2 regions of the Microbacterium sp. NPDC060132 genome follow, and region 2 is predicted to be linked to the other one. Evidence: riboswitches for the same ligand, from Rfam matches in the RefSeq annotation. Region 2 holds a riboswitch; the other holds the start of a gene.
What was found. Region 2 has a riboswitch for thiamine pyrophosphate ahead of ACFWCH_RS03245 (ECF transporter S component). Riboswitches for the same ligand answer to the same signal wherever they lie in the genome.
Positions count from the first base shown of each region.

Region 1: linked by a shared signal. The riboswitch ahead of thiM (hydroxyethylthiazole kinase) and the one ahead of ACFWCH_RS03245 (ECF transporter S component) in region 2 are both predicted to bind thiamine pyrophosphate.

Region 1 is NZ_JBHWXU010000002.1:211,623-227,558, forward strand. It holds gene ACFWCH_RS17525 (HAMP domain-containing sensor histidine kinase) at 1-1,123, shown strand, start outside; gene ACFWCH_RS17530 (TAXI family TRAP transporter solute-binding subunit) at 1,120-2,079, shown strand; gene ACFWCH_RS17535 (amino acid ABC transporter ATP-binding protein) at 2,353-3,099, shown strand; gene ACFWCH_RS17540 (glutamate ABC transporter substrate-binding protein) at 3,143-4,057, shown strand; gene ACFWCH_RS17545 (amino acid ABC transporter permease) at 4,139-4,786, shown strand; gene ACFWCH_RS17550 (amino acid ABC transporter permease) at 4,783-5,709, shown strand; gene pheS (phenylalanine--tRNA ligase subunit alpha) at 5,759-6,799, shown strand; gene pheT (phenylalanine--tRNA ligase subunit beta) at 6,799-9,303, shown strand; gene ACFWCH_RS17565 (NAD-dependent epimerase/dehydratase family protein) at 9,385-10,374, shown strand; TPP riboswitch at 10,382-10,475, shown strand; gene thiM (hydroxyethylthiazole kinase) at 10,466-11,314, shown strand; gene ACFWCH_RS17575 (bifunctional hydroxymethylpyrimidine kinase/phosphomethylpyrimidine kinase) at 11,311-13,461, shown strand; gene argC (N-acetyl-gamma-glutamyl-phosphate reductase) at 13,701-14,765, shown strand; gene argJ (bifunctional glutamate N-acetyltransferase/amino-acid acetyltransferase ArgJ) at 14,762-15,919, shown strand; gene argB (acetylglutamate kinase) at 15,916-15,936, shown strand, end outside.
Region 2 is NZ_JBHWXU010000001.1:630,277-646,212, forward strand. It holds gene ACFWCH_RS03235 (energy-coupling factor transporter transmembrane component T) at 1-513, opposite strand, end outside; gene ACFWCH_RS03240 (ABC transporter ATP-binding protein) at 510-1,967, opposite strand; gene ACFWCH_RS03245 (ECF transporter S component) at 1,967-2,611, opposite strand; TPP riboswitch at 2,604-2,713, opposite strand; gene ACFWCH_RS03250 (D-alanyl-D-alanine carboxypeptidase) at 2,794-4,677, shown strand; gene ACFWCH_RS03255 (ABC transporter ATP-binding protein) at 4,775-7,036, opposite strand; gene ACFWCH_RS03260 (ABC transporter ATP-binding protein) at 7,033-8,760, opposite strand; gene ACFWCH_RS03265 (enoyl-CoA hydratase/isomerase family protein) at 8,995-10,056, opposite strand; gene ACFWCH_RS03270 (ATP-binding cassette domain-containing protein) at 10,167-12,830, shown strand; gene ACFWCH_RS03275 (hypothetical protein) at 12,893-13,342, opposite strand; gene ACFWCH_RS03280 (glutamate-1-semialdehyde 2,1-aminomutase) at 13,427-14,749, opposite strand; gene hemB (porphobilinogen synthase) at 14,848-15,825, opposite strand; gene ACFWCH_RS03290 (uroporphyrinogen-III synthase) at 15,822-15,936, opposite strand, start outside.

The DNA of each region.
Region 1 (15,936 bases), on a different contig from region 2:
GGCCGCGTGGGCCGCGGGCGCGCACGGCGACGCGGTGCTGTCGGAGGCGGATGCGGAGCGCGTGCGGCTGGCGCTCTCCGGCCGTCGTGCCGAGCAGCCCGCGCCCGCGCCGCCGTGGGCCGTACCGGATGCGGCGCTCGTGGAGCCGGTGTTCGACGACGGTGACGTGATCGGCGCGGTGCTGGTGGCCGGCGACGTCGACCGTCCTCGCGCCGCGATCCTGCAGCAGACGCTGCTCCTGGGCGCCGTCGTGGTGGTGCTGAGCGGGCTCGGCGTGCTTCTCGTGGCCGGGCTCGCGCGGTGGGTGCTCTCGCCGGTGCGACGGCTGGACGAGGCGATGGTGGCGATCGAGCGCGGCGAGATGGATGCCAGGGTCGCAGAGGACACCGGACCCCCGGAGCTGCGGCGCATGACGCGGGTGTTCAACGGCATGGCCGACGAGATCGAACGGGTGATGACGCGGCAGCAGGAGTTCGCGTTGAACGCCTCGCATGAGCTGCGCAACCCGCTGAACGCGCTGCTGCTGCGGGTCGAGCACCTCGCGACGGGGCTCGGAGCGGAGTGGGACGCCGACGTGGAGGAGACGCGTGAGGAGGGCCGGCGGATGAGCCGCATCCTGGAGACGCTGCTCGGGCTGGCCCGCGGCGGGCGCACGGACTCCACGCTGTCGGCCGTCGACCTGGCGGCCGTGGCGTCGCGGCGGCTGGAGGCCTGGCGCGACGTGGCCGAGCATCGGGGTATGACGCTGCACCGCACCGGCGAGGACTCGGTGATGACGATCACGGACCGCACGATCGTGGAGGCCGCCCTGGACGCGGCGATCGACAACGCCGTCAAGTACTCGCCCGCCGGAGGCACGATCGAGATCGGGGCGCGGCGCCACGCCGACGGGTGCCATCTCACCGTGCGCGACCACGGGGCGGGGCTCAGCCGGGAGGACGCGGAGGCGGCGACGGATCGGTTCTGGCGCAGCGCCGACAGCGGCGACCAGCCGGGCACGGGCCTGGGGCTGGCGATCGCGACGGACCTGCTGACGACGGTCGGCGGAGAACTGCGGGTGAGCTCGGCCGACGGCGGCGGGCTGCTGGTCGCGCTGGTGCTCCCCGCGGAGGGCGCCGCGTGAGCCGGGTGGGGCGCCTGGTCGCCGGACTGCTCGTGACGTGCCTGGCGCTGACGCTCGGGGCGTGTGCGACCCGGTCGGGCGAGTGGGGCGACGAGGAGTACACGATCGCGAGCGGAGGCTCGACGGGTGTGTACTTCGCCTACGGCACCGCGGTGGCCGACGCGGTGTCGAGCGCCAGGACGGTCGACCTGGTGGCGGAGCAGACGGCCGGATCGGTCGACAACCTGCTGCGGGTGAGCGCCGGGGAGGCGCTGCTGGGGTTCGCGCAGGGCGACGCCGCTGCCGACGCGGTGGCCGGGACGGGGGCTTTCACCGAGCCGCAGGACGTGACGGCGGTCGCACGGCTGTACGACGAGTACCTGCAGGTGGTCGTGCGCGGTGACTCCCCGGTGCACGACCTCGCCGATCTCGCCGGGATGACGGTGTCGCTCGGGGCGGAGAACTCGGGGGTCAACGTGATCGCGGGGCGCGTGCTGGACGCGGCGGGGGTGGACGCGGCGTCGATCCGCGACCCCCAGCTCGACCTCGGTGCGTCGATCGCGGCCATGGCGGAGGGCGAGATCGACGGGTTCTTCTGGGTGGGCGGGCTGCCGACCCCGGGGATCGCGCAGCTGGCACGGACCGCGGACGTGCGCCTGCTGCCGATCGAGCAGGAGTGGGTGAACGAGGTCAACGACCGCTACTCGCACGCGTACAGGCCTGCCGACGTGCCGGCGGGGACGTACGGGCTCGCTGCCGCGGTCACCACCCTGGCCGTGCCGAACTACCTGGTCACGGCGGGCTCGACGCCCGCGGGGGTGGTGCGCGATGTGCTGGCGACGCTATTCGATGCCAGGACGGCTCTCGCGCAACAGGTGCCGGCGGCGGCGCTGCTCGACCGGAGGTCGGCCATCTTCACGGGTCCGGTGCCGTTGCACCCCGGCGCGCAGGAGTACTACCGCGACCTGCGGGGGTGATCCGTGGCGGCCGTCCGGCTGCTCAAGAAATCCTCAAGAAGTCGGACGGCACCCGAGCAGCTCTGCCAGGGTGAGGTCGATCGCACACGATCGGACACCTGCTGCCTGCTGTCGCTGGGAGCGTGGCAGCAGGGCGATCCCACGGCCCGAGGGGGCGGGCCGTGGGGCGACCCTGCACTGCCGCATTGTCGCCGCGATCAGGTGATTACGAACGTGTAAACCTCACCGTGGTGCCTGGAACCGCGCGCAACGCGTGGCTAGTTTGGAGAAATGATGACCTCTGAAACCCCTCTCGTCGTCGTGGAGAACGTCCAGAAGCACTACGGCGAGTTCCAGGCGCTCAGCGACATCGACCTGACCGTGAACACCGGCGAGGTCGTCGTCGTGATCGGCCCGTCCGGGTCGGGCAAGTCGACGCTGTGTCGCACGATCAACCGCCTGGAGACGATCACGAGCGGCTCGATCCGCATCGACGGCAAGGAGCTCCCCGCCGAGGGCAAGGCGCTCGCGCACCTGCGCGCCGACGTCGGCATGGTGTTCCAGTCGTTCAACCTCTTCGCCCACCTCACGATCCTGGAGAACGTGACGCTCGGGCCGATCAAGGTCCGCGGCCTCAAGAAGTCGGAGGCCGAGGCCGAGGCGATGACGCTGCTGAAGCGCGTGGGCGTCGCGCAGCAGGCGAACAAGCTCCCCGCGCAGCTCTCCGGCGGTCAGCAGCAGCGCGTCGCGATCGCGCGGGCCCTGGCGATGCAGCCCAAGGTCATGCTGTTCGACGAGCCCACCAGTGCGCTCGACCCGGAGATGATCAACGAGGTCCTCGACGTCATGGTCGAGCTCGCCCAGGACGGCATGACGATGATCGTCGTCACGCACGAGATGGGCTTCGCGCGCAAGGCCGCCGACCGTGTCGTGTTCATGGCCGACGGCCGGATCGTCGAGGAGGCGAAGCCGGAGGAGTTCTTCACCAACCCGAAGAGCGACCGCGCCAAGGACTTCCTCTCGAAGCTCCTCACCCACTGACCCCACCAGACCCCTGCACCCACAGCACACGAAGGAGACGCACATGCGACGCACACGGACACTGGCAGGCATCGGGATCGCGGCGGCGGCGCTGCTCGCCCTGACCGCCTGCAACAGCGGCACCCCGTCCAGCACCGGAGCACCCGAGGACGGCGACGAGGACACCTCGAGCGCCACGCCGTGGACGGTGCTGGAGGACGTCAGCATCGACGGCAGCCCGACCTTCGACCGGATCTCGGAGTCGGGGACCGTCAAGGTCGGCGTCAAGGAGGACCAGCCCGGTCTCGGCTACCTCGACCCCGTGACCGGCGACCGCACCGGCTTCGACGTCGACATCGCGCGCTGGATGGCCGCATCGCTCGGCGTGGACCCGGAGAAGATCGAGTTCCAGGCGATCGCCTCCGCGAACCGCGAGCAGGCCATCGTCAACGGCGACATCGACTACTACGTCGGCACCTACTCGATCACCGACAAGCGCAAGGAGCAGATCTCCTTCGCCGGCCCGTACTTCGTCACCGGTCAGGGCCTCCTCGTCGGCGCCGACAGCGACATCGAGAGCGTGGACGACCTGAGCTCGTCCACCACGGTGTGCTCGGCGACCGGCTCGACCCCGATCCAGAACATCAAGACGAACTACCCCGATGTCCCGACCAAGGAGTACGACACGTACTCCAAGTGCGTCGAGGACCTGAAGAACGGTCAGGTCGACGCGGTCACGACCGACGAGGCCATCCTCATCGGCTACGCCGCGCAGGACCCCGACAACCTGAAGGTCGTCGGCGAGCCCTTCAGCGAGGAGCGCTACGGCATCGGCGTGGCCAAGGGCGACGACGCGCTGGTCGAGTACTTCAACACGCAGCTGACCGACGGTGGCGACATCTGGCAGCAGATCTTCGACAACAACCTCGGTGCCTCCGGTGTGAAGGCGGAGCAGCCCGAGGTCGACCCGGTCGGTTGATCACCGCGGGGCGGGCGGCACGGTCGCCCGCCCCGCTTCCGTCGCCTCATCTGACGTAGAAACGAACCGAAAGGCACAGCAGTGGGAGTGATCTCAGACCACCTCGATCTCTGGGGTGAAGCGCTGTGGGGGACCATCGCGCTGTTCCTCGGCGGTGGCCTCATCGCCGTGGTGCTCGGCCTCATCGTGGGCGCGGCCAGGGTGTCGCCGGTTCCGATCGCGCGCGCCGTCGGCGGCGTGTACGTGAACTGGATCCGCAACACCCCGCTCACGCTGGTGATGTTCTTCTTCGCATTCTGCCTCCCGATCCTGCTGGGGGAGCGGGTCAACGCCCTGCTCCTCGCCGTGATCGCGCTGGGCCTCTATACCGCCACCTATGTCGCGGAGGCCATCCGCGCCGGCATCAACACGGTCCCGGTCGGGCAGGCGGAGGCCGCGCGGGCGATCGGACTGAACTTCGGCCAGGTCATGCGCTACGTCGTGCTCCCGCAGGCGACGCGGTCCGTGGTCCCGCCGCTCATGAGCGTGCTGATCGCCCTCATGAAGAACACCACGGTGGCCGCCGGGTTCTCGGTGGTCAACCTCGGCACGATCAGGGCGGCACTGAGCGAGCGCGGTGAGAACGCGCTGGTCGTGCTGCTGTGGGTCATGGTCATCTTCGTCGTGCTCGTGCTGCTGCTCAGCTGGGTGCAGCGCGTGCTCGAGAACAAGTGGAGGATCGCGCGATGAGTTCCGTCCTGTTCGACGTCCCCGGGCCCCGCGCGGTCGCCCGCAACCGTCTCATCGGCGCCGTCACGGTGCTGGTGGTGCTGGCCGTCCTCGGCTGGGTGGTGTGGCGGTTGTACGCCACCGGCCAGTTCGCCCCCGAGAAGTGGAACATCTTCACCTACTCCGCGGTCTGGGTGCGCTTCGGCGAGGGACTGCTGAGCACCCTGGCCGCCTTCGCGGTCGCGGGGGTCGGCTCCCTCGTGCTCGGTTTCGTCCTCGGCATCGGCCGGCTCTCCGAGCACGCCTGGGTGCGTGAGCCCGTGCGGTGGATCATCGAGATCCTGCGGGCCGTGCCCGTCCTGATCCTGATGATGCTGCTCTACTACGGTCTTCCCGTGCTCGGCGTCAAGATGCCGCCCTACTGGGCCGTGGTCATCGCGCTGATCGTCTACAACGGCTCCGTTCTCGCCGAGGTCCTGCGCGCCGGGATCGAGTCGCTGCCGCGCGGACAGCAGGAGGCCGGTTACGCGATCGGTCTGCGCAAGACGGGGGTCATGTCGCTCATCCTGCTCCCGCAGGCCGTGCGGGCCATGATGCCCGTGATCATCGCGCAGCTCGTGGTGGCGCTGAAGGACACCGCGCTCGGCTTCATCATCACGTATCAGGAGCTGCTGTACGTCATCAACCAGATCGGCAACCAGGCGCCCTACGGCTCGCCGCTGATCCCGGCGGCGATCGTCGGCGGCTCGATGTACGTCGCGGTCTGTCTCCTGCTCTCCTACATCGCCTACCGGCTGCAGCGTCGGGCGAAGCGCTCGCCGAAGGCGGGACCGGCCGAGCCCGATCCGCGGCAGCACGGCGGCGAGACCAACACCTCGCTCATCGTGCTCCAGAAGGGTGCGGGGAAGTTCGACGCCGACAACGCCGGAGGTCCGGGTCTCTGAGTCGCGACCGGCGCGGGACGCGCGTCCCGCGCCGGTAGACTCGACTCCCGTGTCAGAGTCTCCGGAAATCACCCCCGACGCGGTCGAAGCCGCCGTCGCCGACGCCCTCGCGGCGATCGATGCGGCCGCCGACACCGCCGAGCTGAAAGCCGCCCGAGCCGCGCACGTCGCCGAGGGATCGCCGCTCGCGGTCCTGAACGCCTCGATGCGCCAGGTCGCCCCCGAGAACAAGGCCGCGTTCGGCAAGCTCGTCGGCCAGGGGCGGGGGCGCGTGACCCAGGCGCTCGCGGCGAAGGAGGCCGAGCTGGCCGCCGCCGAGGTCGCCGCACGGCTCGAGGCCGAGCGGGTCGACATCACCGCCGTCCCCTCGCGCACGCGCGTCGGTGCCCGCCACCCGCTCACGCTGCTCCAGGACCAGGTCGAGGACATCTTCGTCGGCATGGGATGGGAGATCGCGGAGGGACCGGAGCTCGAGCACGAGTGGTTCAACTTCGATGCGCTGAACTTCGACGTCGACCACCCCGCCCGCCAGGAGCAGGACACGTTCTACGTCGACCCGACCTCGCGTCACCTGGTGATGCGCACGCACACCAGCCCGGTGCAGGTGCGCTCGATGCTCGACCGCGAGGTGCCCATCTACGTGCTGTGCCCCGGGCGGGTGTACCGCACCGACGAGTTCGACGCCACGCACCTGCCGGTGTTCACGCAGTTCGAGGGGCTCGTGATCGACAAGGGCATCACGATGGCGCACCTGAAGGGCACGCTCGACCACTTCGCGCGTCAGCTCTTCGGGCCGGAGGCGAAGATGCGCTTCCGCACCAACTACTTCCCCTTCACCGAGCCGTCCGCCGAGCTCGACCTGTGGCACCCGACCTTCAAGGGCGGCGCGCGCTGGATCGAGTGGGGCGGCTGCGGCATGGTCAACCCGAACGTGCTGCGCGCGGCCGGGATCGATCCAGAGGTCTACAGCGGCTTCGCGTTCGGCATGGGCATCGAGCGGGGACTCATGTTCCGCAGCGATGTGCAGGACATGCGCGACATGGCCGAGGGCGATGTCCGTTTCAGCGAGCAGTACGGGATGGTGGTGTGATGCGCGTCCCGCTTTCGTGGCTGCGTGAGTACGTCGATCTGGCCCCCGAGACCACGCCCGAGGATGTCCTCGCGGCGCTGGTGACGGTCGGCTTCGAAGAGGAGGACGTGCACCGCTTCGCCATCACGGGTCCCGTGGTGGTCGGCCAGGTCGTGTCGCTCGAACCGGAGCCCCAGTCCAATGGCAAGACCATCAACTGGTGCCAGGTGGACGTCGGGGAGGAGCACGGCGGCGTCCGCGGGATCGTCTGCGGGGCGCACAACTTCGTCGCCGGGGACAAGGTCGTCGTGACCCTTCCCGGTGCGGTGCTGCCCGGCCCGTTCCCGATCGCCGCGCGCAAGACCTACGGGCACGTGTCAGACGGGATGATCGCCTCCGCGCGCGAGCTCGGCCTCGGCGACGAGCACAACGGCATCGTCGTGCTGTCCGACCTCGGCATCGATGCCCCGGTGGGCACCGACGCCATCGCGCTGCTCGGCCTCGACGACGTCGCGGTGGAGATCAACGTGACGCCCGATCGCGGCTACGCCTTCTCGGTCCGCGGTGTCGCCCGCGAGTACGCCCACGCCACGGGCGCGACCTTCCGCGACCCCGCGGAGCGCGACTTCGCCGAGCTGCAGCCCGGCTCCGGTCACACGACCGTCGTCGACGACCGGGCCCCGGTGCGCGGCAACGTCGGTGCAAGCGAGTTCGTCACGCGCGTCGTGCGGGACGTGGACCCGTCGCGCCCGACGCCGCCGTGGATGATCGCCCGGCTGAGCCTCGCCGGCATGCGGTCGCTGGGCGTGCTGATCGACATCACGAACTATGTGATGCTCGAGCTCGGGCAGCCGCTGCACGGCTACGACCTGGACAAGCTCGCGGGCGGCATCACGGTCCGTCGCGCGACGCCGGGCGAGAAGATGACCACGCTCGACGGCGTGGAGCGTGCGCTGCACGAGGAGGACCTGCTCATCACGGACGAGTCCGGACCCATCGGCCTCGCCGGTGTCATGGGCGGCGGCACGACCGAGATGAGCGACACCACGCGCAACGTGCTGATCGAGGCGGCGACGTTCGACCCCACGACCATCGCCAGGACGGCCCGTCGCCACAAGCTGCCCAGTGAGGCGTCCAAGCGCTTCGAGCGGGGCGTCGACCCGCTGATCCCCTTCGTGGCGGCGCGTCGGGCGGCCGACCTCATGGTCGATCTCGCCGGCGGAACGCTCACCGACGAGGGCGGCGCGCTGTTCGCCGAGGTGTTCGTGGAGGACATCGCGCTGCCGGCCGGCTTCGTGCAGGGGCTCATCGGCGTGGACTACACCGACGACGAGATCACGGGCGCCCTCACGACGATCGGCGCCGAGGTGACGGAGGCGGAAGCCGGCTGGACCGTGATCCCGCCCACCTGGCGACCCGACCTCACCGACAAGTGGACGCTCGCGGAGGAGGTCGCCCGCATCCACGGGCTCGACCGCATCCCCGCGGTCTTGCCGACGCCGCCGTCCGGTCGCGGCCTCACCGCCCACCAGCAGGGTCGTCGCCGCGTGGCGAACGCGCTCGCGGCGGCGGGCTTCGTCGAGACGCCGGCCTTCCCGTTCACGACCGAGGCGCAGAACGACCTGCACGGTTCCGCGTCGGGAGAGCACCTGCCGAGCATCCGCCTGGCGAACCCGCTCGACGGGCAGGCCCCGTACCTGCGCCGCTCGCTGATCCCGGGGCTGCTGCAGACCGCGCACCGCAACATCGCCCGCGGCATGACCGACCTGGCCCTCTTCGAGACGGGCCTCGTGTTCCTGCCGGAGCCGGGCGTCGAGTACGGAACCGACGAGGTGCCGCCGCTCGGCGTGCGCCCCTCCGACGAGACGCTCGCCGCGCTCGACGCGTCCATCCCGCCCCAGGAGCGCCACATCGCGGTGCTCCTCACCGGCAACGTGTCGCCGCGTCAGCCGGGTCGTCCCGCCGAGGCGTCGGGGCTGGTCGAGGCGCTCGACGCCGTGCGCGTGATCGCTGCCGCCGCGGGCATCGACATCGACGTGCGACAGGCGCAGCGCGCCGCGCTGCATCCCGGCCGCACCGGGGCGCTCGTCGCGGCCGGCGAGGAGGTCGGCTACGTCGGGGAGCTGCACCCCTCGGTGGCGGAGGACGCCGACCTGCCCGGTCGCGCCACCGTGCTCGAGCTCGACCTCGACCGCATCCTCACCCTCGCGGGGACGCGGATCGTGGCGGCCTCGCTGTCGACGTTCCCCGCGGCCACGCAGGACGTGTCGCTGACCGTGGCCGCCGATGTGCCGGCGGGCGAGGTGCGGGCGGCGCTCGCCGAGGGGGCGGGCGCGCTGCTGGAGTCGGTGCGACTGGTCGACGACTACCGCGGTGAGGGCGTGTCCGAGGGAGCCAAGAGCCTGACGTTCGCGCTGCGTTTCCGCGCCGACGACCGGACGCTCACCGCTGCGGAGGCGACCGACGCCAAGCTGGCGGGTGTCGCGGTCGCGGCGGAGCGATTCGGCGCCGCACTGCGCGACTGATCGACCCCGTCGCGAAGGCCTTCCGCTCTGCCCTGAGCGGAAGGCCTTCCGCGTTTCCCCGGATGCTGCTGGCATGGGCACATGACGGATGTGCTGATCCTGGGCGGGACGGGCTGGCTCTCGGGGCGGATCGCCCACGGCTGGCTGGAGGCGGGCGCGGACGTGACCTGCCTCGCGCGCGGGGGGCGTGCCGCTCCCGACGGGGCGGCGCTGATCGTCGCCGACCGGGACGCACCGGACGCCTATGCGGAGGTCGCCCGCCGCGAGTGGGATCACGTCGTGGACGTCTCCTCACGGGCGGCACACGTCGCGGAGGCCGTCGCGGCCCTCGGCGATCGTGCGGCGCAGTGGACGTACGTGTCGTCGATGTCGGTGTACGCCGATGACATGACCGCGGGCGCCGACGAGTCCGCGCCGCGTCACGCGCCCGCGCGCGACGGCCAGGGGGAGGACGACTACGCGGCCCAGAAGGTCGCGGCGGAAGACGCCGTCGCGGCCCTCGGCGCACGCGCGCTCGTCGCGCGTCCCGGGCTGATCGTGGGCGACGGAGACCCCAGCGATCGCTTCGGCTACTGGGCCGCCGCCTTTCTCCGCGCGGCCGACGGTCCGGTGCTCCTGCCGCCCCTCGACGGGAAGACCGCGCAGGTGATCGATGTGGACGATCTGGCGGCGTTCCTCGTGACGGCGTCTCCCGGTTCTCCCGTGAATGCGATCGGCGACGCGCGTCCGCTCGGGGAGGTGCTGGACGCCGTGCGTCGTGCCGCGGGTCACGAGGGGGCGACGGTGATCGCCGACGCGGATCGGCTGGTGGCCCAGGGCGTGGAGTACTGGATGGGCCCGCATTCGCTCCCGCTCTGGTTGCCCGAGGAGATGACCGGATTCATGACGCGGTCGAACGCCGCCTATCGGGCGCGCGGCGGGGCGCTGCGTCCGCTGGCCGACACGATCGCGCGCGTGATCGACGACGAGCGCGCACGCGGCGTCGACCGGGAGCGGAGGGCGGGGCTGACCCGCGCCGAGGAGCTGCGGATCCTCGCGGCCGTCACGGAGGGACCCGCCGGAGCTCGCTAGACTGCGAGGCAGTGACACGGGGTGCCGCATCCGCGGCTGAGATCACACCCGTCGAACCTGATCTAGTTCGTACTAGCGAAGGGATGTCGCGATGAGCGATCTTCTGCGTCCTGTTTCCACCCCCGACCTCGCCGCCTCGGCGGGAAGACTGCGGGAGGCGCTGCGGCAGTCGCCTCCGTTGACGCACTGCGTCACCAACGCGGTCGTCACGGGCTTCACCGCCAACGTGCTGCTCGCCCTGGGCGCCGCGCCCGCGATGGTCGACATCGTCGGCGAGGCCGAGATGTTCGCCGGTGTGGCCTCCGGTCTGCTGATCAACCTGGGCACGCCGACGCCCGAGCAGCGCGCCGCGAGCGTGGAGGCCGTGACGGGAGCCGCGGCGTCCGGCACCCCGTGGGTGCTCGACCCGGTCGCGATCGGCGTGCTGCCGGTGCGCACGACCCTCGCGCATGAGCTCGCGGCGCGGCGTCCGACCGCGATCCGCGGCAATGCGTCCGAGATCCTCGCCCTGGCAGGCCACACGGCCGGCGGTCGCGGCGTCGACGCGACCGACGGCACCGAAGCCGCTGCCGGGGCGGCGCAGGAGCTCGCCCGCACCACGGGAGCCGTGGTGGCCGTGTCCGGGCCCGTCGACCTGATCACCGACGGCGATCGCGTCGTGCGCATCGCCAACGGCCACGAACTGCTCACGCGCGTGACGGGTGGCGGCTGTGCTCTGGGCGCCGTGATGGCGGCCTTCCTCGGAACCGCTCGGCAGACGGGAGACGATGCGCTCACGGCGGTCGCCGCGGCGACCCTCGTCTACACCGTGGCGGCCGAGCACGCCGCCCCGGTCGCCGCAGGGCCCGGCACTTTCGCTGTCGCGCTGCTGGACGCGCTCGACGCCGTGACCGCGGATGACGTCGCCGCGGGCGCCCGCGTGTCGGAGGAGACCCGATGAGTGCCGACTTCTCGCTGTATCTCGTCACCGATCCCGGGCTGTGCGGGAAGCGCGGTGTGGTCGAGACCGTGCGCCGCGCGGTCGACGGCGGCGCACGCATCGTGCAGCTGCGCGACAAGAACGCCGCGCACGAGGAGACCGTCGAGCAGCTCATCGCGCTCTCCGCCGTGATCGACGGGCGGGCGCTGCTGGTGGTCAACGATCGTCTGGACGCCGCTGTCGAGGCGCGGGCGCGCGGCGCGCGGGTCGACGGCGTGCATCTCGGCCAGGCCGATGCGTCGGTGCGGCGTGCGCGAGAGCTGCTCGGTCCGGACGCGCTCATCGGACTCACCGCGAACACCCGTGAACACCTCGATGCCGTGCGCGCACTGCCGCAGGGCACCATCGATTACCTCGGTGTCGGGGTGATCCGCCCCACGAGCACCAAACCGGACCACCCGGAGCCGCTCGGCGTCGAGGGGTTCGCGGCCTTCGCGGCCGAGAGCCCGCTCCCGTGCGTCGCGATCGGCGGGGTCGGCATCGATGACACCGAGGCGCTCCAGGCCGCAGGCGCGGCGGGGCTCGCCGTGGTCTCCGCGCTCTGCGCCGCCGCGGACCCCGCGGAGACGGCCTCCGCGTTCCGTCGTCGTTGGCGGGCGGGGGTCGTGCCGCGTGTGCTCAGCATCGCCGGCAGCGACCCGTCGGGCGGCGCCGGCATCCAGGCCGACCTGAAGGCGATCGCCGCGAACGGCGGATACGGGATGGCGGCGCTCACCGCCCTCACGGCGCAGAACACGCGGGGAGTGCGGGCGGTCCACGTTCCTCCGGCGGATTTCCTCCGCGCGCAGCTGGACGCCGTGTCCGACGACATCGTCATCGACGCCGTGAAGATCGGGATGCTCGCCGACGCCGAGGTCATCCGCACGGTGGCCGACTGGCTCGATGTGCAGCGTCCCCCGGTGGTGGTGCTCGACCCGGTCATGGTGGCGACATCGGGCGACCGTCTGCTCGCCCCCGACGCGGAGCGTGAACTGCGGGGGCTGCTGACGCGCGCCACGGTGGTCACGCCGAACCTCGCCGAGCTCGCCGTGCTGGTCGGTCGCCCCGTCACCGACTGGCCGGATGCGCTCGCCGCTGCTGAGGAGCTGTCGGCCGACATCGGCGCCGCGGTGCTCGTGAAGGGCGGGCATCTCACGGGTGACGAGGCGCCGGATGCGCTTGTGGACGCGGACCGCGGCCTGCGGGACGAGTTCCCCGGAGCGCGCATCCCCACCACCAACACGCACGGCACCGGCTGTTCCCTGTCGTCGGCGCTCGCCACCCTGCTCGCCCGCGGTCTCACGCCGTCCGACGCGGTGCATGCCGCGCGCGCCTGGCTGCGAGAGTCGCTGCGGGCGGCGGGTGCGCTCGCCGTGGGGCAGGGACATGGGCCCGTCCATCATTTCGCTGGAATGTGGGACCGCGGCGACCTGGAAACCCGGCAGACGGCGGAGGAGATCGCCGGCGACTGGTGGCAGGACATCGCCGACGTGCGCGACGGGATCGACGCGCTGCCCTTCCTCCGCGGTCTCGCCGACGGCACACTCGCGCGCGAGCCGTTCCTGTTCTACCTCGCGCAGGATGCGCTGTATCTGCGCGAGTACGCGAGGGTGCTCGCGGCCGCGGCGCGGACCGCCCCCACCTCGGCGGAGCAGGCGTTCTGGGCGCACGCGGCGCACGGATCGATCGTGGGGGAGCTGGAGCTGCACGCGTCGTGGCTCACGCCCGAGCGCGGGGTGAGCGCGGAGACGTTCGCGGCGGAACCCGCGCCCGCGACCACCGCGTACCTCGACCATCTGCGATCGGTCGCGTTCGGCGGCGATCATGCCGAGCTCGTCGCCGCCGTGCTGCCGTGCTTCTGGCTGTACACCGATCTGGGCAGGCGGCTGCACGCGGGAGACTTCGGCGCGGAGGCCCGTGATCCCGATCACCCCTATGCCTCGTGGCTGTCGACCTACGCCGATCCGGCGTTCGAGGAGGCGACGGCGCAGGCCATCGCATTCGCGACCGCGGCGGCATCGCGGTCTGACGCCTCCGGACGGGAGCGCATGCGGCGCGCGTTCCGCACCTCGAGCGCACACGAGCTGGCGTTCTTCGCCGCGCCGCTGGAGGCCGCCGCCGTCGGATGACGGTGCGGATTTGCGGTGGCGACGACGGCCGCGCTACTGTCGCGACATGCCTTCGGCCGCCACCGCTCCTTCGACGCTCGCTCCGAGCGTCATCGCTGTGCGCCGACGCCGCGGCCGCCGACTCTAGGCGACCCCGCCCTCCTGCCTGCGCGTGCGCGGCGGTCGAGTGCCGGTGTCGCCGCCTTCGGCCCCGTCCCCGGTCCCGAAATCGTCGAGGACCCGACCGTTAAGGTAGAAGCATGACGTACTCCGTCGCCGTCTCCGGCGCATCGGGCTATGCAGGCGGCGAGATCCTCCGCCTCCTGGCCGCCCACCCCGACATCGAGATCCGCACCGTCACCGCGCACTCGAACGCCGGTCAACCGCTCGTCGACCACCAGCCGCACCTCCGCTCGCTCGCGCATCTCACGCTCCAGGACACGACTCCCGAGATCCTGGCGGGTCACGACATCGTGTTCCTCGCCCTCCCGCACGGTCAGTCGGGGCAGTACACCGACGCGCTCGGCGACGTCCCGCTGGTGATCGACGCGGGTGCCGACCACCGGCTCACCTCGTCGGCCGCCTGGGACGCCTTCTACGGCGGCGCGTTCCATGAGCCGTGGGCGTACGGCGTTCCCGAGCTGCCGGTCGCGGGCGGACGGCAGCGCGACGCGCTGCGCGGGGCGACGCGCATCGCGGCTCCCGGATGCAACGCCTCCACGGTCAGCCTGAGCCTCGCACCGGGTGTCGCCGCCGGAGTGATCGACCCGTCCGACATCGTGTCGGTCCTCGCCGTCGGCCCGTCCGGGGCGGGCAAGAGCCTCAAGCCGAACCTGCTCGCCAGCGAGATCCTCGGCTCGGCCAACCCCTACGCGGTCGGCGGCACCCACCGGCACATCCCGGAGATCCGGCAGGCGCTCGCTGCGGCCCGTCCGGCCGACGCCGACGCCTCGGGCGCCGATATCCGCATCTCGTTCACGCCGGTGCTCGTCCCGATGTCGCGGGGCATCCTCGCCACCTCCACCGCGCCGATCGTCGAGGGCGCGACCGACGCGGAGATCCGCGCGGCCTGGGAGAGCGCGTACGGCGAAGAGACCTTCGTGCAGCTGCTGCCGGAGGGCAGCTTCCCCCGCACCGCCGACGTCCTGGGCGCCAACACCGCCCTGATCGGCCTGGCGATCGACCGCTCCGCCAACCGGGTCACCGTCGTCACCGCCGTCGACAACCTCGTCAAGGGCACGGCCGGTGCCGCCATCCAGTCCATGAACATCGCGCTGGGGCTCCCCGAGGCCCGTGCCCTCTCGATCAACGGAGTCGCCCCGTGAGCGTTACCGCACCCGCAGGATTCGAAGCTGCCGGGGTCGCCGTCGGCCTCAAGTCCACTGGCAAGCCCGACGTCGCCGTGGTCGTGAACCGGGGTCCGCGCAAGGTCGGAGCCGCGGTGTTCACCAGCAACCGCGCCAAGGCGAACCCCATCATCTGGTCGCAGCAGGCCGTGGCCGACCGGGTGGTCGAGGCCGTGGTGCTCAACTCGGGCGGGGCGAACTGCTTCACCGGCAGCTTCGGCTTCCAGACCACGCACCAGACCGCCGAGACGGCCGCCGAGTTGCTGGGCATCAGCGCGGGCGACGTGCTCGTCTGCTCGACGGGCCTGATCGGCACGGGTGACGAGGCCTTCCGCGCCAAGGTGCTCGAGGGCACGGCGCAGGCCATCGCCGAGCTCAGCGCCGACGGGGGAGAGAGCGCCGCACACGCCATCATGACCACCGACACGGTCGCGAAGACCGCTGTCGTGTCGCGCGACGGCTGGACGATCGGCGGCATGGCGAAGGGCGCGGGCATGCTCGCCCCGGGCCTGGCGACCATGCTCGTGGTGCTCACGACCGACGCGGTGCTGGAGCCGCTGCAGGCCGATGAGGCGCTGCGCCGTGCGACGGGACAGACCTTCGACCGGCTCGACTCGGACGGGTGCATGTCGACCAACGACCAGGTCACGCTGCTGGCCAACGGGGCCTCCGAGGTCGTGCCCGACCTCGACGACTTCGCCGAGGCGCTCACCGCGCTCTGCCAGGAGCTCGCGGTGAAGCTGCAGGGCGATGCGGAGGGGGCGAGCCACGACATCACGATCGAGGTGCGTCACGCCGTCACCGAGCAGGAGGCCGTCGAGGTGGGCCGTTCGGTCGCGCGCAACAACCTCTTCAAGGCCGCGATCTTCGGCAACGACCCCAACTGGGGGCGGGTGCTCGCGGCGATCGGCACCACCAACGCGCAGTTCGACCCGTACGACGTGGACGTGTGGATGAACGGGGTCCGGGTGTGCACGGCGGGCGGCCCCGACCGTCCGCGCGAGGAGGTCGACCTCACGCCGCGCGCCACCCACCTGCTGATCGACCTCAAGGTCGGCGAGGCCACCGCGACGGTGCTCACGAACGACCTGACCCACGACTACGTGCACGAGAACAGCGCCTACGCCTCATGACCGACATCCAGGACACC
Region 2 (15,936 bases):
CGCCAGTTCGAGCGCCCGCCAGTCGTCGAGGAACAGTCCGACCATGCGCAGGCCCGCGAGCGCACCCAGCACGAACCGGGCGGGGAGGCGGAGGATCTGCCCGAGCCCGTCGGCGAGGTCGGTGGGGTCGACGGTCACGAACAGCACCACGGACGGCAGGGCGATCGCGAGCACGCGCAGCATCGTCGCCACGGCGAGGGCGAGCGAGCCCTCGCTGATGCGCAGCACGAACCAGTCCACGTACACGGTGCCGGAGGTCTCGCCGTACAGCGCGATCGTGAGCCCGGTGAGCGGCGCCGCGAGCCACACCGGCCACGTGCGCACCCAGAACTCCCGCCAGCCGATGCCCGCGAACAGGAACAGCACGAACTCGAGCGCCAGGGCCACCGCGGCCGAGACCGGGTCGAGCGTGAGGATGAGCGGCACGGCGATCAGCGCGCTCACGCCGAGCTTGGCGACCGGGTTGATGCGGGCCACCGCGCCGGTGCGGGCCTTCGCGTCGAGCAGGGTCACGGCATGCCGCCCAGGTCGAACCGGGTGGCGTGGAGGGCTCTGGCCACGTCGAGGTCGTGCGTGATCGCGACCACGGCCGACCCCTCGTCGCGCAAGGCCGCGAGCAGCGCGACCAGCTCCGCCCACGTACGCGCGTCCTGCCCGAACGTGGGCTCGTCCAGCACGAGCACCCGGGGGCGTGTGGCGATCGCGGCCGCGACCGTGAGGCGCCGCTTCTCCCCGCCGGACAGCGTGTACGGGTTCGCGGCCGCGAGACGGTCGAGGCGCAGGCGGGAGAGGAGCTCGTCGGTGCGCGCGGCGATCTCGTCCTCGGGGAGGCCGAGCGCGCGGGGGCCGACGGCGAGCTCGTCGCGCACGGTCGTGGCGAGCAGCTGATGCTCCGGCTCCTGGAACACCATGCCGACGCGGGTGAGCAGGTCGCGCGAGCTCCACCGGATGGGCGCGGGGTCGGCGCCGTCCGCGAGCTCGGGCGCGGCGACCACTGCTCCCCCCGCGGGCGGAAGGAGTCCCGCGAGCGTGAGGCCGAGCGTCGACTTGCCGGCGCCGTTGGGCCCGGTGACCGCGACGGCCTCTCCCGCGTGGACGTCGAGGTCGATGCCCGTGGCGACCGGGCGACCCTTCACCCGGGCGACCGCGAGCCCGCGCGCCGAGAGCAGCACCTCGCGGGGGGCCGTGCGCGGCGGCGGCGGGAACGCGGGCGGATACCCGGGGACCCACACCCCGTCGTCGGCGAGCCGCTGCCCCTGAGCCCCGAGCACCTCGTGCGGGGGGCCGTCGGCGACCACGCCGCCCTCGCCGATCACGATCACGCGGGTCATGAGGGGCAGCCACACGTCGAGCCGGTGCTCCACGACCACGAGCGTGGCGGGGTGGGTGTCGAGCAGGCGCGACACCGCGTCGCGCACCTCCGCCACCCCGTGCGGGTCGAGGTTCGCGGTGGGCTCGTCGAGCAGCAGCAGTCCGGGGCGCATGGCGAGGAGTCCCGCGAGCGCGAGGCGCTGCTTCTGCCCGCCCGACAGCGCCTTGGTGGGGTGGTCGAGCGGCACGTCGAGCCCCACGGCCTCCAGGGCGGCGGTGACGCGTGGCCAGATCTCGGCGCGCGGGATGCCCAGGTTCTCGCAGCCGAAGGCGACGTCGTCGCCCACGCGTGCCAGGATCACCTGCGAGTCGGGGTCTTGCAGCACCAGTCCCGCGCGACCCCGGGTGGCGGTCGCCGCGGCGCCGTCGACGAGCAGCCGGCCCTCGCTCTCGCCCTCCTCCTCGCCGCCCAGCACACCGGCGAGCCCGTGCAGCAGCGTCGACTTGCCCGCGCCGGATGCGCCGAGCACGAGCACGCGCTCGCCCGGCTCGATGCGGAACGACACGTCGCGCAGGGCCCAGGCGAGGCGACTCGCGTGACGCCACCCCCACCCTCGGGCCTCGACGGCGGCGGGGGTGGCCTGCTCGGCCCCCATCAGACGCGGACGCGCGCCTCGCGGCCGGAGCCGAACCGGTCGAGCGCGCCGGTCGCCGCGATGCCCCTGGCCAGAACCCACGACAGCGCCCCCGCGATCACCGCGCCGGAGACGACGGTGCTGAGCAGGTAGATCGTCGTGAACGCCGGGCCGGATCCGGCGTACCAGAGCACGAGGTTGTTGATGCCGCCCGCGAGCGCGGCGCCCGCACCGGCGAGGATCGCGACGGGCAGCGACCAGCGACGGTAGAAGAACAGCAGGAAGACGAGCTCGGCGCCGAGCCCCTGCACGAGCCCGGCCTCCAGGGTGAGGAAGCCGCCCCACTGGTTGCCGATGAGCGCCGAGACGACGGCGGCGAGCAGTTCGACGTAGATCGCGGCTCCGGCCTTGCGGATGATGAGTCCGCCGAGCACGCCCGCGAACAGCCAGGGGCCGTCGAGCAGGCCCTGCAGCCCGGGGAGCAGCGGTTCGAGGAGGGCCTTGGGGCCGAGGTAGCCGACGTTCCAGGCGAGGAAGATCAGGCCGGCGGCGACACCGAGGACACTGGCGACGACGATGTCGACGATGCGCCAGCGCAGGTAGCTGCGCGGCGCGGCCGCCGTCGAGGTCTTCGCGGATGCGGACGTGGACGTGGACGTACTCATAGGAACTCCTCCCTGCGCTGGCATGACCCAGATCAGGTTCGACGGTCGAAGCGCGATTCGCTCCCTCTCAGCCCGGCTCGCCGGACTCCCGTGGTTGTGCTGACGATCCTACCCGGTCCGCCGGTTGGCGCGTCGCCGCCCCGGCGCGGCCGATTCCCGGCCGGATTCGGTACCGTAAGCGGGTGACCGCATCCGATCCCGCCGGCGAGGCGACGGGCATCGGCGGCAACGGCCCCGCTCCGACTGCTGCCCCCTCCGACGACGCCCCCACGTCCGCGCTGCGCTCGCGGGCGCGGGTGACCACCACCCCACCGACCGGGAGCGATGACGCGGGCGACGACGCCGCGCGACCCCCGGCGCGGGTTCCCGCCGCCTCCGCCGTGTCGACCTCCGGTCTCGGCGCGCTGTTCGGCGACCGTGCGCGCACCGCGACCGCGACCGATGCCTCCGCGAACGGCGTCGCCACCGGAGGCGACGCGGACGGGAGCACGGACCGCCCCGCGGCCGAGACCTCCCCCTCCGCTGATCCCGCGATCGCGTCCGTCGCGTCGGCCCCGCCCGCCGCGGACTCCGCGTCCTCGACGATCACGGCAGCGACGCCGCCGCTGACCAAGCCGCCGTTCCGCGCGAGGGTCTCGGAGCCGGCTCCCCCGGCCGAAGACGACGATGCAGCGGTCGCCCTCCTGTCCGGTACGGCCGCGCAGTGGGCGGACGACGCGACCCCGGCGACCGCGCTGACCTGGGTGGATCCGGCCGATGTCGCGGCCCACGCTCCCGCCGTCTCGCTCGATGCCGAGCCGGAGGCGCAGACCGCCGAGGGGCTGTTCCGCGGGGCCCGGTTGCGTCCGGCCATCGCGCGCCCCGGCCTGCTGGTGCCGTTGGGGGTGCTGGCCGGGCTCGTCCTGGCCTATTCGGGCACGACGCTGCTGTGGCCGCTGCACGAGGTGCCCCCGGCGGTGGAGGCGGTGCAGTTCGAGACGACGCCCGCCACGGCCGCCGAGCTCACGTGGCCTGCGGAGGGCAGCGCGGCCGTGGGGGTTGCCGGCATGACCACGTCGGCGTCGATCCCGGATGCGGTGAGCATCGCGAGCATCACGAAGGTCGTCAGCAGCCTGATGGTGCTGGATCGGATGCCGCTCGCGCCGGGTGAGCAGGGACCGGAGTTCCGTTTCACCCGCGGCGACAGCGTGCGCTACTGGGACTATCGACGCCAGGATCAGTCGGCGCTCGACGTCCCGGTCAACGGTGTGCTCACGGAGTATCAGCTGTTGCAGGGCACGCTGCTCGGCTCGGCGAACAACTACATCGATCGGCTGGCCTCGGAGATCTGGGGGTCGAACTCCGAGTTCGCCAGGGCGGCCGAGGAGTGGCTGAGCGAGCGTGGTCTGACCGGGATCACGGTGGTGACGCCGTCGGGTTTCGATGAGCGCAACGTCGCGACGCCGGAGGCGCTGATCGCGCTGGGCGAGCTGGCGATGCGCAACCCGGTGTTCGCGGAGATCGTCGGCACCGCCTCGGTCGAGCTTCCGGGCGCGGGGACGGTCGTGAACACCAACGGCATGCTGGCCGATCCGGGCGTCGTCGGCATCAAGACCGGGACCCTGGTCGGGTGGAACCTCCTCACCGCGAAGGATGTGGAGGTGGGCGACACGACCGTGCGGCTGTTCGCGGCAGTGCTGGATCAGGCCGACGACGAGTCGCGGCTCGCGGCCACCCGCGCGCTGTTCAGTCAGGCGGAGGCGGAGCTGCAGACGGAGGAACCGGCCGTCGCCGCGGGCACGGTGGTCGGTCGCGTCACCACGATGTGGGGCGAGGAGGTGGATGTGGTCACCGCGGAGGACGCGGACGTCGTGCTGTGGAACGGTGCCGCCGCGACCGCGACCGCCGCGTTCGACCTGGGCGAGCGACGAGAGGCCGACGACCGCGTGGGCACGCTGACCACCACCGGGCCGCTCGACACGGCGGACACGGCCCTCGTGCTGCGCGAAGACGTGGAGGGCCCCAGTCCCTGGTGGCGCCTGACGCACCCGCTCGATCTGCTGGGCATCACCGTCCACACCGACTGAGCCAGGCGCCGCCGTTCACCGGCCGCGCAGACGACGACGCCCCGCTCCGAGGATCCGGAGCGGGGCGTCGTGTCGTTGGTGCGGGACCGCCGAGGCGTCAGTCGCGGGGCCCCGCGCCCTCGGCGCCGTCATCGAGCAGAGCTCGTGCGGCCGCGGCCTCCGCGGCCGGGACGTTCGCCCCGACCGAGGCTCCGGCGATCGCGTCGTCGGCCTGCTCCCGTGCCGTCTCGTCGGCGGCCTCCCCCGTGACGACCACGGGCGTGGAGCCCGTGAGGGCCTCCTCCGCGTCGAGGTCGGTCGCGGCCTGCTCGAACTGCGACTGGTAAAGCCGCCAGTAGGCGCCCTGCGCGGCGATGAGCTCGTCGTGCGTGCCCTTCTCCACGATGTCGCCGTGCTCCATCACGAGGATGAGGTCGGCGTCGCGGATGGTGGACAGGCGGTGCGCGATCACGAACGACGTGCGCCCCTGGCGGAGCGCGGCCATCGCGTGCTGCAGCAGCAGCTCGGTGCGGGTGTCGACGGCCGAGGTGGCCTCATCCAGGATGAGGATCGACGGCTGGGCGACGAACGCGCGCGCGATTGTGATCAGCTGCCGCTCACCGGCCGACACGTTGGACGCATCCTCGTCGAGCACGGTGTCGTAGCCCTCGGGGAGGGCGTGCACGAACCGGTCGACGTACGTGGCCTTGGCGGCGGTGAGCACTTCCTCGTCGGTCGCGGTCGAGCGACCGTAGCGGATGTTCTCGCGGATGCTCCCGGCGAACAGCCACGGGTCCTGCAGCACCATGCCGGTGCGCGAGCGCAGGTCGTCGCGCGTGATCTGCGAGATGTCCTGACCGTCGAGCGTGATGCGCCCGCCGCTGAGCTCGTAGAACCGCATGATCAGGTTGACCAGCGTGGTCTTGCCCGCGCCGGTCGGCCCGACGATCGCGACCGTCTGGCCCGGCTCCACCCGGAACGACAGGTCGGTGATCAGCGGTCGCTCCGGCGTGTAGGAGAAGGACACGTTCTCGAACTCGATCACGCCCTTGCCGTCGCCGAGCGGCGGGGCGTCGGCCTCGTCGGGCTCCTGCTCGTCGGCGTCGAGCAGGTCGAACACCCGCTCGGCCGACGCCGTGCCGGACTGCACGACCGCTGCCATGCCGCCCAGCTCCGACAGCGGCTGCGTGAACTGCTGCGAGTACTGGATGAACGCCTGCACGTCGCCGAGGCGCAGCTGCCCGCTCGCGACCATGAGGCCGCCGAGCACCGCGATGCCGACGTAGGTGAGGCTGCCGACGAAGGTCATGGCGGGCATGATGATGCCCGACAGGAACTGCGCCTTGAAGCTCGCCTGGAACAGCTCCTCGTTCTCGGCCTTGAACTTGTCGAGCGCGTCCTGCTCCCGACCGAACACCTTCACGAGCGCGTGCCCGGAGAAGGCCTCCTCGACGCGGGCGTTGAGACGGCCGACCTTGCGCCACTGGGTGCCGAAGGCCTTCTGCGAGCGCGGGCCGATGACGCCGAAGATCACGCCCATGAGCGGCAGCGCGACCAGGGCCACCAGTGCCAGCTGCCACGAGATCGAGAACATCATCACCAGCACGCCGACCACGGTGAGCACGGCGGTCAGGGCCCCGGAGAGGGACTGCTGCATCGTCTGGGTGATGTTGTCGATGTCGTTCGTGACGCGGGAGATCAGCTCGCCGCGCTGCACCCTGTCGAAGTACGACAGCGGCAGCCGGTTGATCTTCGCCTCGACGGCCTCGCGGAGACGCCACATGGTGCGCACCATGATGACGTTGATCACGTATCCCTGCAGCCAGCTCAGGAACGCGGCCACCACGTAGATCGCGAGGACGGCGGCGATGACCCAGCGCAGAGCATCGAAGTCGATGCCGTCGCCGACCCGGAAGTCGCCGAGGGCGCCGACCTGGTTGGCGAAGTCGTCCTGTCCCGCTCCGCGCAGCGCATCGACCACCACGTCCTGCGACGTTCCGGCGGGGAACCCGGGGAAGTCGCCGTTCGGCTGGCCGAGCTGGATGGAGATGAAGCCGCGGTAGACGATGTTGGTCGCCTCGGCCAGGACCTTGGGAGCTGCGACCGTCAGCACGACGCCCAGGGCTCCGAGGATCGACACGAACACGAACCACACGGCCGAGGGCTTGAGCAGTCCGATCATGCGGGCGAAGCTCGGGCCGAAGTTGTCGGCCTTGCCCGGCGCGACGCTGTCCCAGCCGCCGCCGTTCTGCCGTGCCTGCTCCGCGAGCTCGGCCTCGTACTGCTCTTCCGCCGTGAGCTCGCGCTCCTCGGTCTGCACCGGGGCCTTCCCCCGTCCGCGCTTCGGCGCGGCGGTGCGCTTGTCGTCCTGCGCGCTCATGCGTCCACCCCCAGCTGCGACTCGACGATCTCTCGATAGGTGCCGCTGGTCTCCAGCAGCTCCTCGTGCGTGCCGACGCCCACCATCGTGCCGCCCTCGAGCACCACGATGCGGTCGGCGTCGGTGATGGTGGAGACACGCTGGGCGACCACGATCTTCGTGACGTGCGGCAGCTCGCGCCACAGCGCCTGCCGCAGTCGCGCGTCCGTGGTCAGGTCGAGCGCCGAGAAGGAGTCGTCGAACACGAGCACCTTCGGCTGGTGCACGATGGCCCGCGCGATCGCGAGGCGCTGGCGCTGGCCGCCCGACACGTTCGTGCCGCCCTGGGCGATGCGGGACTCGAGCCCGTCGGGCATCTCCTCCACGAAGTCACGCCCCTGGGCGATCTCGAGCGCGTGCCACAGCTCCTCATCGGTCGCGTCCTCCCGGCCGTAGCGCAGGTTCGACGCGACGGTGCCGGTGAAGAGGAACGGACGCTGCGGCACCAGACCGATGCTGTCCCACAGCGCCTCCACGTCGGCCTCGCGCACGTCGGTGCCGCCCACGTGCACCGAGCCGCTCGAGACGTCGAACAGACGCGGGATGAGAGAGACCAGCGTGGTCTTGCCCGCACCCGTGGAACCCACGATCGCGACCGTCTCACCCGGCTGCGCCGCGAAGCTGATGCCGGTCAGCACGGGCGCGTCGGCGCCCGGGTAGGTGAAGGCGACGTCGTCGAACGCGACCGCACCCGGCGTCGGGAACTCGGTGACGCCGTTCGCGGGGCGCGTCATGGTCGACTCGGTGTTGAGCACCTCGCCGATGCGCTCGGCCGAGACGGCGGCGCGCGGGATCATCATCGCCATGAAGCTGGCCATGATGACGCCGCCCATGATCTGGCCGATGTACTGCATGAAGGCGAACAGCGTGCCCACCTGCACGGTGCCGTTGTTGACCTCGATGCCGCCGAACCAGATCACGGCGACCACGGTCACGTTGAGGATGAGCATGAACAGCGGGAACAGCAGCACGAACAGCGAGCCGACCTTGCGGCCGACGACCATGATGTCGGTGTTGGCTCCGCGGAAGCGCTCCTCTTCGATGCGCTCGCGCACGAACGCGCGGACGACGCGCACGCCGGTGAGCTGCTCGCGCATGATGCGGTTGACGTTGTCGAGCTTGCCCTGGTAGCTGCGGAACAGCGGCACCATGCGGCCGATCACGAGCGCGGCCAGGAGCAGGAGCACGGGGACCGACACGGCGATGAGCCAGCTGAGCCCGGCGTTGGTCTGCACGGCGAAGATGATGCCGCCGATCGCGAGCAGCGGCGCGGTGACGAGCATGGTCGCGCCCATCATCGCCAGCATCTGCACCTGCTGCACGTCGTTGGTGTTGCGCGTGATGAGGGAGCCGGCGCCGAACTGCGACACCTCGCGCTCGGAGAAGCCGCTGACCTTGCCGAACACGTCGGCACGGATGTCGCGACCCGCGCCCATCGCCGCGCGCGCGGCGAAGAAGGTCGCGATCACGGAGGCGACGATCTGGCCCAGGGAGACCGCGAGCATGAACAGACCGGTGCGCCAGATGTAGGCGGTGTCGCCCTGCGCGACGCCCTTGTCGATGATGTCGGCGTTGAGGCGGGGCAGGTAGAGGGTGGCAGCCGCGCTGGCGAACTGGAAGACCAGCACGGCCACGAGGAGCCACTTATATCGGGACAGATAGCGGAGGAGGATTTTTCCCAGCACAGGCGGACTTTCTAGGAAGGAGGAGGCGGCGGATCTCCCGGCAGACGGATGCCGACCGACGACCGGCCATAGGACAGCGTGCCACGAAGCGGGGACATTCGTATCCCCCTGGGGGCGGACCTTCGCTCACAGCGAACCGCATCCCGTGCGATCAGCACTTTTCTGCACGGTGACGAAGAAGGGCCCGCCGGAAGCCTGCGCGATCGCCGCCCGCGTCAGCGAGCGGACTGCCCCTCAGAACAGCGGCGGCTGCGGCGTGTAGTCGCGGGCCGGTGCACCCGCGTCCGCCGGCAGCTCGGCGAGGGTCGCCGGCTGCCACTTCGGGTTGCGGTCCTTGTCGACCAGCTGCGCGCGGATGCCCTCCACGAGGTCCGGGTGCTCGTTGACGAACCACAGCACCCGTCGGTACTCCCCCTCGAGCGCGGCGCGCAGTCCCGGCAGCTCCCGCGCCTCACGCACGGCGTCGAGCGTCACGACCAGCCCGGTCGGCGCGAGCCCCTCAAGGAGATCGGCCACGGCTGCGGCCTCTGTCGTGCCCTGCGCGTGCAGCCGCTCCAGGATCTCGGGCACGGTCGGCGCGGAGAACGCCTCGTCGATCCAGGCGCGCGATGCCGGGAGGGCCGACGGCTCCGGCGTCTCGTCGAACAGCAGCACGATCTCGCTGGGGCTCGTCGGGTCGGCGCGGTGCGCGAGCGCGTCGCGCAGGGCGTCGAGGCGGTCGGAGGGCACCACGTGGTCGGCGAACCCGAGGTACACCGCGTCGGCGGCGCTCATGGTCGCCCCGGTCAGCCCGAAGTACTCGCCGAACCGTCCCGGCGCCCGCCCGAGCAGCCACGTGCCACCGACGTCGGGAGTGAAGCCGATGCGGGTCTCCGGCATCGCGAGCTTCGACCGCTCGGTGACGATCCGGATGGCCGCGTGCCCGGCGAGCCCGATGCCGCCGCCCATCGTGATGCCGTCGGCCAGCGCCACGACCGGCTTGGGGTACTCGGCGATCATCGCGTTCATCGCGTACTCGGCGCGGAAGAACTCGGCCGACCGCTCGGGGTGACCGGACACGATCTGCTCGTGCAGGCGGCGCACATCGCCGCCCGCGCACATGCCGCGCTCGCCCTCGCCGTCGATCAGCACGATCTGCACGTCGGAGTCGTCACGCCACGCCACCAGCGCCCGGGTGATCTCGGCGATCATGTCCTCGTCGAGCGCGTTGATCGCCTCGGGGCGATTGAGGGTGAGCCGTCCGAGCGCTCCTTCCGTGCGGACGAGGACACGGGGGGCGGCAGAGGTATCGGTCACGGGTGCCAGGCTACCTTCTCACCAGGGGTGGAATTCCGCACGGAATGCGGGTTCCGGGGCGGTTTTCCGGCAGGATAGGGGGAACTGTTCATCGCGACGAGAGGTGCCGGATGCCTGAAGGACAGGTGCTCGAGTTCACGAATGTGACGAAGCGCTTCAACGAGGTGACCGCCGTCTCGGACTTCTCCGCCCGCGTCGAGCCCGGGGCCGTGACCGCCTTCCTCGGTCCCAACGGCGCCGGAAAGACCACGACTCTCCGCATCCTGCTCGGTCAGGTGCGTGCCACGTCGGGAACCGCCACGATCGGCGGCGTCGCGTATCCGGAGCTGCGCCAGCCGCTGCGCACGATCGGCTCCGTGCTGGAGGAGACGGTCTACCGCCCTCGCCGCACGGCCAGCCGGCAGCTGACCATCGCCGCGAAGGCCAACGGCATCCGCCTGTCCCGCGTCGACGAGGTCCTGTCGCTCGTGGGCCTGGAGAGCGAGGCCGATTCCCGCATCGGCGGCTTCTCCCTCGGCATGCGGCAGCGGCTGAGCGTCGCGCACGCGCTGCTCGGCGACCCCGGTGCCCTGGTCTTCGACGAGCCGGCGAACGGCCTCGACCCGGAGGGCATCCGCTGGATGCGTCTGCTCATGCGCCGTCTCGCGGACGAGGGGCGCACGGTCCTGGTGTCGTCGCACGTGCTCAGCGAGATCGAGCAGGTGGCCGACCACGTGCTGGTGCTGTCGAAGGGACGGCTGGTGCTGTCCAGCGGCATCGAGACCCTGGCGGACCCGGCCGGCGGCTCTGTCATCGTGGATTCCGTGGATCGTCCCGGCCTCACGACGGCGCTGGTGGCGGCGGGCTTCGACATCGAGGTGCTGCGCTCCGGGCTGACCGTGCGCGGAGCCGACGCGAGCACGGTGGGTGCCGTGGCCGCTGAGGCCGGCATCGCCCTCAGCACCCTCGTGCAGCGCGGGCCCACGCTGGAAGACGTCTTCATCGATCTGATGCGCGGTGGTCGCTTCGGCACAGCGGCGGACACGACCGCGGCCGCTGCGGGCGGGGCGGCGCCGGGCGAGACGGCAGCGACCGATACGAACCATGAGGCGAGCGATTCCTCCGCCGACGTGGCGACAGCGGGCGCCGGTGCGGCCGCATCGGCTCTGGCTGCCGGTGGTGCGGCCGCTCTCGCGGACGACCTCACCACCGAGACCGTGCCCGAGCCGACGGACGCCACGGCGGGAGCCGACGACGTGGACGAGCAGTCGACCGACGCGGAGCCCGCGTCGGAAGACCTCGTCGCCGCCGACACGGAGGACTCCGACGTGATCGAGACCGTGGCGGAGGTCACGGCGATCACGGGCCCGGTCGCGGTCGTCCCGGTGGAAGAAGACGTGCGTCCCGTGACGATGGAGGACGCGGCGCGGATCGGCGATGGCGATTCCCTGTCCGAGTCGCGCGCGGAGACGGCGACCTCGTTCGATGAGATCCTGTTCGGCGGCACCGCGCCGGTCCAGGAGGAGGAGCCGACCGAGCGGCCCACCCGACGCAGCCTCGCGCAGCTGTTCGCGACGACGCCGGAGTCCGCCGACGACGACCACAGCGCGTCCCCGGAGCATGTGTCCAGCGACGAGCAGGACTCCGAGGGTGATGTTCCGATCGGCTCGGACGACGCGGAGTCAACGGGCGGTTCGGCGTGGAGCACCGGTTCCGCACCGACCGAGGAGGGGGCGGACGAGGCCCCGGAGAACGGAGCCGAGGCAGACGAGACTCCGGAGAACGCAACCGGGGCAGACGGAACTCCGGTAGACGAGCCCGCGGACCACGAGCCCCTCGCCGACGATCAGGGGTCCGCGCTGGATTCCGTCGATGACGCCCACGACAGCGAGAGCCCGGCGGATGAGGCGCCGGCGGACGACACCGGGATCGCGTCCGACGAGCCCGCCGCAGATCCGGTTCCGGCGGACGACGAGCCGGTGAGCACCGCCGATGACGAGTCCATCGAGGAAGACCCCGCGGGCATCGAGTTCTTCGCCGAGCTGGACGACGCCGAGGAGGCGGACGAGACCGACGAGGCCGACCACGGCGACCACGGCGACCGCGATGCCGAGGAGGCTCCGCTCGAGGCGGTCGGCACGGACGGAGCCGAAACCCCGGACGAGGACGAAGACCCCCGCGCGGCCGCCGTCAGCTCCCTGCTCTCCGCCGCCGCACGCGCGTACTACGAGGACGAGCCGCGGGACTACCCGCTGAGCACCGCCGACAGCGTGCCCGCGACCGGCGCGCCGGGAGAGCCGCACGACGCCGGGGCCCACTGGAGCGTCGCGACCACCGGCGTGATCGACACGGTCCCGCTGGCGCGCGACACCGCGACCGATGGTCAGGACGACCACGGCACCGCCGACCCGCACCACCAGCCCCACGACGGTGTCGCCGAGGTGCAGGACGGCGAGGGGCACGAGAGCGAGGGGCACGCGGTGCCCGAGCACAGCGACGAGCACGACGGCGAGCACGACGACGAGCACGACGGCGAGAACAGCGACGAGCACAGCGAAGCGCACAGCGGCGAGCACAGCGGCGAGAACAGCGACGAGCACGACGGCGAGCACAGCGGCGATCACGACGGCGAGAACAGCGACGAGCACAGCGACGACGACCGTGACCGCGAAGGCCACGGACTCGACGACGGGCAGAGCGAAGGCCCCGGTCACGACGACGGGCAGAGCGACGCGCACGATCACGACGGGCACGATCGCGAGCAGCACACCGACGGCGACGAGCACCGCGGCTGAGCCCGAGACACGAGACGCCCTCCCGGCTACGGCCGGGAGGGCGTCTGTCGTTCGTGGGGCTGCTAGGCCGGCCGCGGGCGGATGACCGGACGACGGCTGCCCTTCGACACGGGCGTCGGTGCGGTGGCGACGATCTCCTCGACGCTCGCCGGCTCGTCCGACACCTCGAGCCGCAGCGCCTGCGTGAGTGCGAGGCCGTGCCGCGTGGTGAGGATCAGCCGGTTGTACTGCGGGTCGCCCTCGAGGTCGATCACGACGCTCGGGCGACGCCGCCGGATGAGCACGAAGTCGAGGGTTCCGGCGGCCTTCCAACTGCCGGCGGCGAGCACGGTCGGAATGTGGGTCCCGGGGTTCGGCACACCGCGGAGCCAGGTCCAGGCGTCGTCTGTCAGCTGCACCTTGGTGATGGTGTCGCGCGGGATCCGCACGTTCTCACGGTGGAAGGTGGCGGCACGTTCGATGGGCGAGAGCACGACTTCGAGTTGCGTCTGGTCCAGCAGCAACGTCACCATGCCCCTTAGTCTGCCAGCGCGGCGCTCCCGGTTGGCTGGAAGTTGCTCACAGGAAAGCAACGATCCGTTGTGGGCACGGATACATCAGGGCCGGGCGTCTGCCGCGGCCTGGGCCGCGAACGCCAGCGCCGCCTCGATGCGCTGCAACTCGTCCTCACCGTGCGCCGCCGTGAGGAACCACGCCTCGAAGACGCTCGGCGGAAGCGCGACACCGTGCTCGCGCATGGCGTGGAAGAACGCCGAGTAGCGGAACGACTGCTGCGCCTGCGCCTCGGCGTAGTCGCGCGGGATCGAGGCGCGGAACGAGGCGCTGAACAGGTTGCCGGCCGACGCCACCGCGTGCGTCACGCCCGCGTCGCTGAGGGCGGTGTCGAGCGCGGTCGCCACCCGGGTCGCCGCGGCGTCGACCGTGGCGTAGACCTCGGGCGTCGCGAGGCGCAGCGTGGCCAGACCCGCGGCGACCGACAGCGGGTTCCCCGACAGCGTGCCCGCCTGGTACACCGGGCCGAGCGGAGCCAGCAGGTCCATGACCTCGGCGCGACCGCCGAGCGCGGCCAGCGGCATGCCACCGCCCACGACCTTGCCGAACGTGATGATGTCGGGGAGGTAGTCCTCGCCCGCCGCGGCCTGCAGACCCCAGAACCCCGCCGGGTGCACGCGGAAGCCCGTCAGCACCTCGTCCAGGATCATGAGCGCGCCGTGAGCGTGTGCGGTGTCGGCGATCAGGCGGTTGAATCCGGGCCGCGGGGGGACCACCCCCATGTTCGCCGCGGACGCCTCGACGATCACGGCGGCGATGCGCTGGCCATGCTCGGCGAACACCGCGTCGAGCGCCTCGGGGTCGTTGTAGCGGATGACGAGCGTCTGTGCGGCGATGGGTGCCGGCACCCCGGCGGATCCGGGCAGCGCGAGCGTGGCGACGCCCGACCCCGCCTCGGCCAGCAGCCCGTCGGAGTGGCCGTGGTAGTGCCCGGCGAACTTCACCAGCAGGTCGCGACCGGTCGCGCCACGGGCGAGTCGGATCGCGGTCATGGTCGCCTCGGTCCCCGTGGACACCAGGCGCACGCGCTCGATGGGTCGGATGTCGCCGAAACGCACCCGGTCGGCGATCAGCGCGGCCAGCTCGACCTCGCCCTCGGTCGGGGCACCGAACGACAGACCCCGCGCTGCGGCGTCCTGCACGGCGGCGACCACCTCGGGCTGCGCGTGGCCCAGCAGCGCCGGGCCCCACGAGGCCACCAGGTCGACGTACTCCCGGCCGGCGGCGTCGGTGACGGTCGCTCCCTTCGCCGAAGCGAGGAACCGCGGCGTCCCGCCCACCGAGCCGTAGGCGCGCACCGGCGAGTTCACCCCACCCGGGATCACAGCGCGGGCAGCGGAGAACAGGTCGTCATTGCGGTCGGTCATGGCAGCTCCTCGGTGATGCGCGGAGCTCTCCCGGGCATCCCTTCCAGGCTAACCCGCCGTACCGACGCCGGAGTCCGCGCGGTGACGCCGCGGGGCGGTCAGCCGCGAAGCCAGCGGGCGGCGTCGGTCGCCCAGTAGGTCAGCACGGCGTCGGCGCCCGCGCGCCGGATCGACAGCAGCGACTCGAGGATCGCCGCCCGGCGGTCGATCCAGCCGTTGGCCGCGGCGGCCTCGACCATCGCGTACTCGCCGGACACCTGATACGCCCACACGGGCACGGTCACGGCGTCGCGCACCTCGCGCAGCACGTCGAGGAACGCCATCGCCGGCTTGACCATGACGATGTCGGCGCCCTCCTGCTCGTCGACCAGCGCCTCCCGCACGCCCTCGCGGCGGTTGCCCGGATCGAGCTGATACGTGCGCCGGTCGCCGGTCAGCTGGGAGTCCACGGCCTCACGGAACGGGCCGTAGAAGGCGCTCGCGTACTTGGCCGCGTACGCCAGGATCAGCGTGTCGGTGAAGCCCTCGGCGTCGAGCGCCCGGCGGATCACCGCGACCTGGCCGTCCATCATGCCGGACAGCCCGAGCAGCTGCGACCCGGCCCGCGCCTGTGCCAACGCCATCGAGGTGTAGCGCTCGAGGGTCGCGTCGTTGTCGACCGAGCCGTCCGCCGCGAGCACCCCGCAGTGCCCGTGATCGGTGAACTCGTCGAGGCAGAGGTCGGTCTGCACCACGAGCGCATCGCCCACCTCGGCCGCGAGGGCCTCGGTCGCGACGTTCAGGATGCCGCGCGGATCGTCCGCTCCGGAGCCGACCGCATCGCGCACCGCCGGGACGCCGAACAGCATGACCCCGCCGACGCCGGCCTCGGCCGCCTCGACGGCGGCGGCGCGCAACGAGTCGAGCGAGTGCTGCGCCACGCCGGGCATCGAGCCGATGGGCGCCGGCTCGGTCAGTCCCTCGCGCACGAAGAGCGGAAGCACGAGCTGACGGGGCTCGAGCGAGGTCTCGCGCACGAGGTCGCGGACAGCGCGGGACTGGCGCAGCCGACGGAGGCGGATGTCGGGGAAGCTCACGGCGCGAACTCGTCTGCCGCGTGCGGAAGCGTGAACTGGGACACGGCATCGATCAACGCGTCGATGGTCTGCCGATCGGCCACCACCGACACCGGCAGACCGGCACGCTCG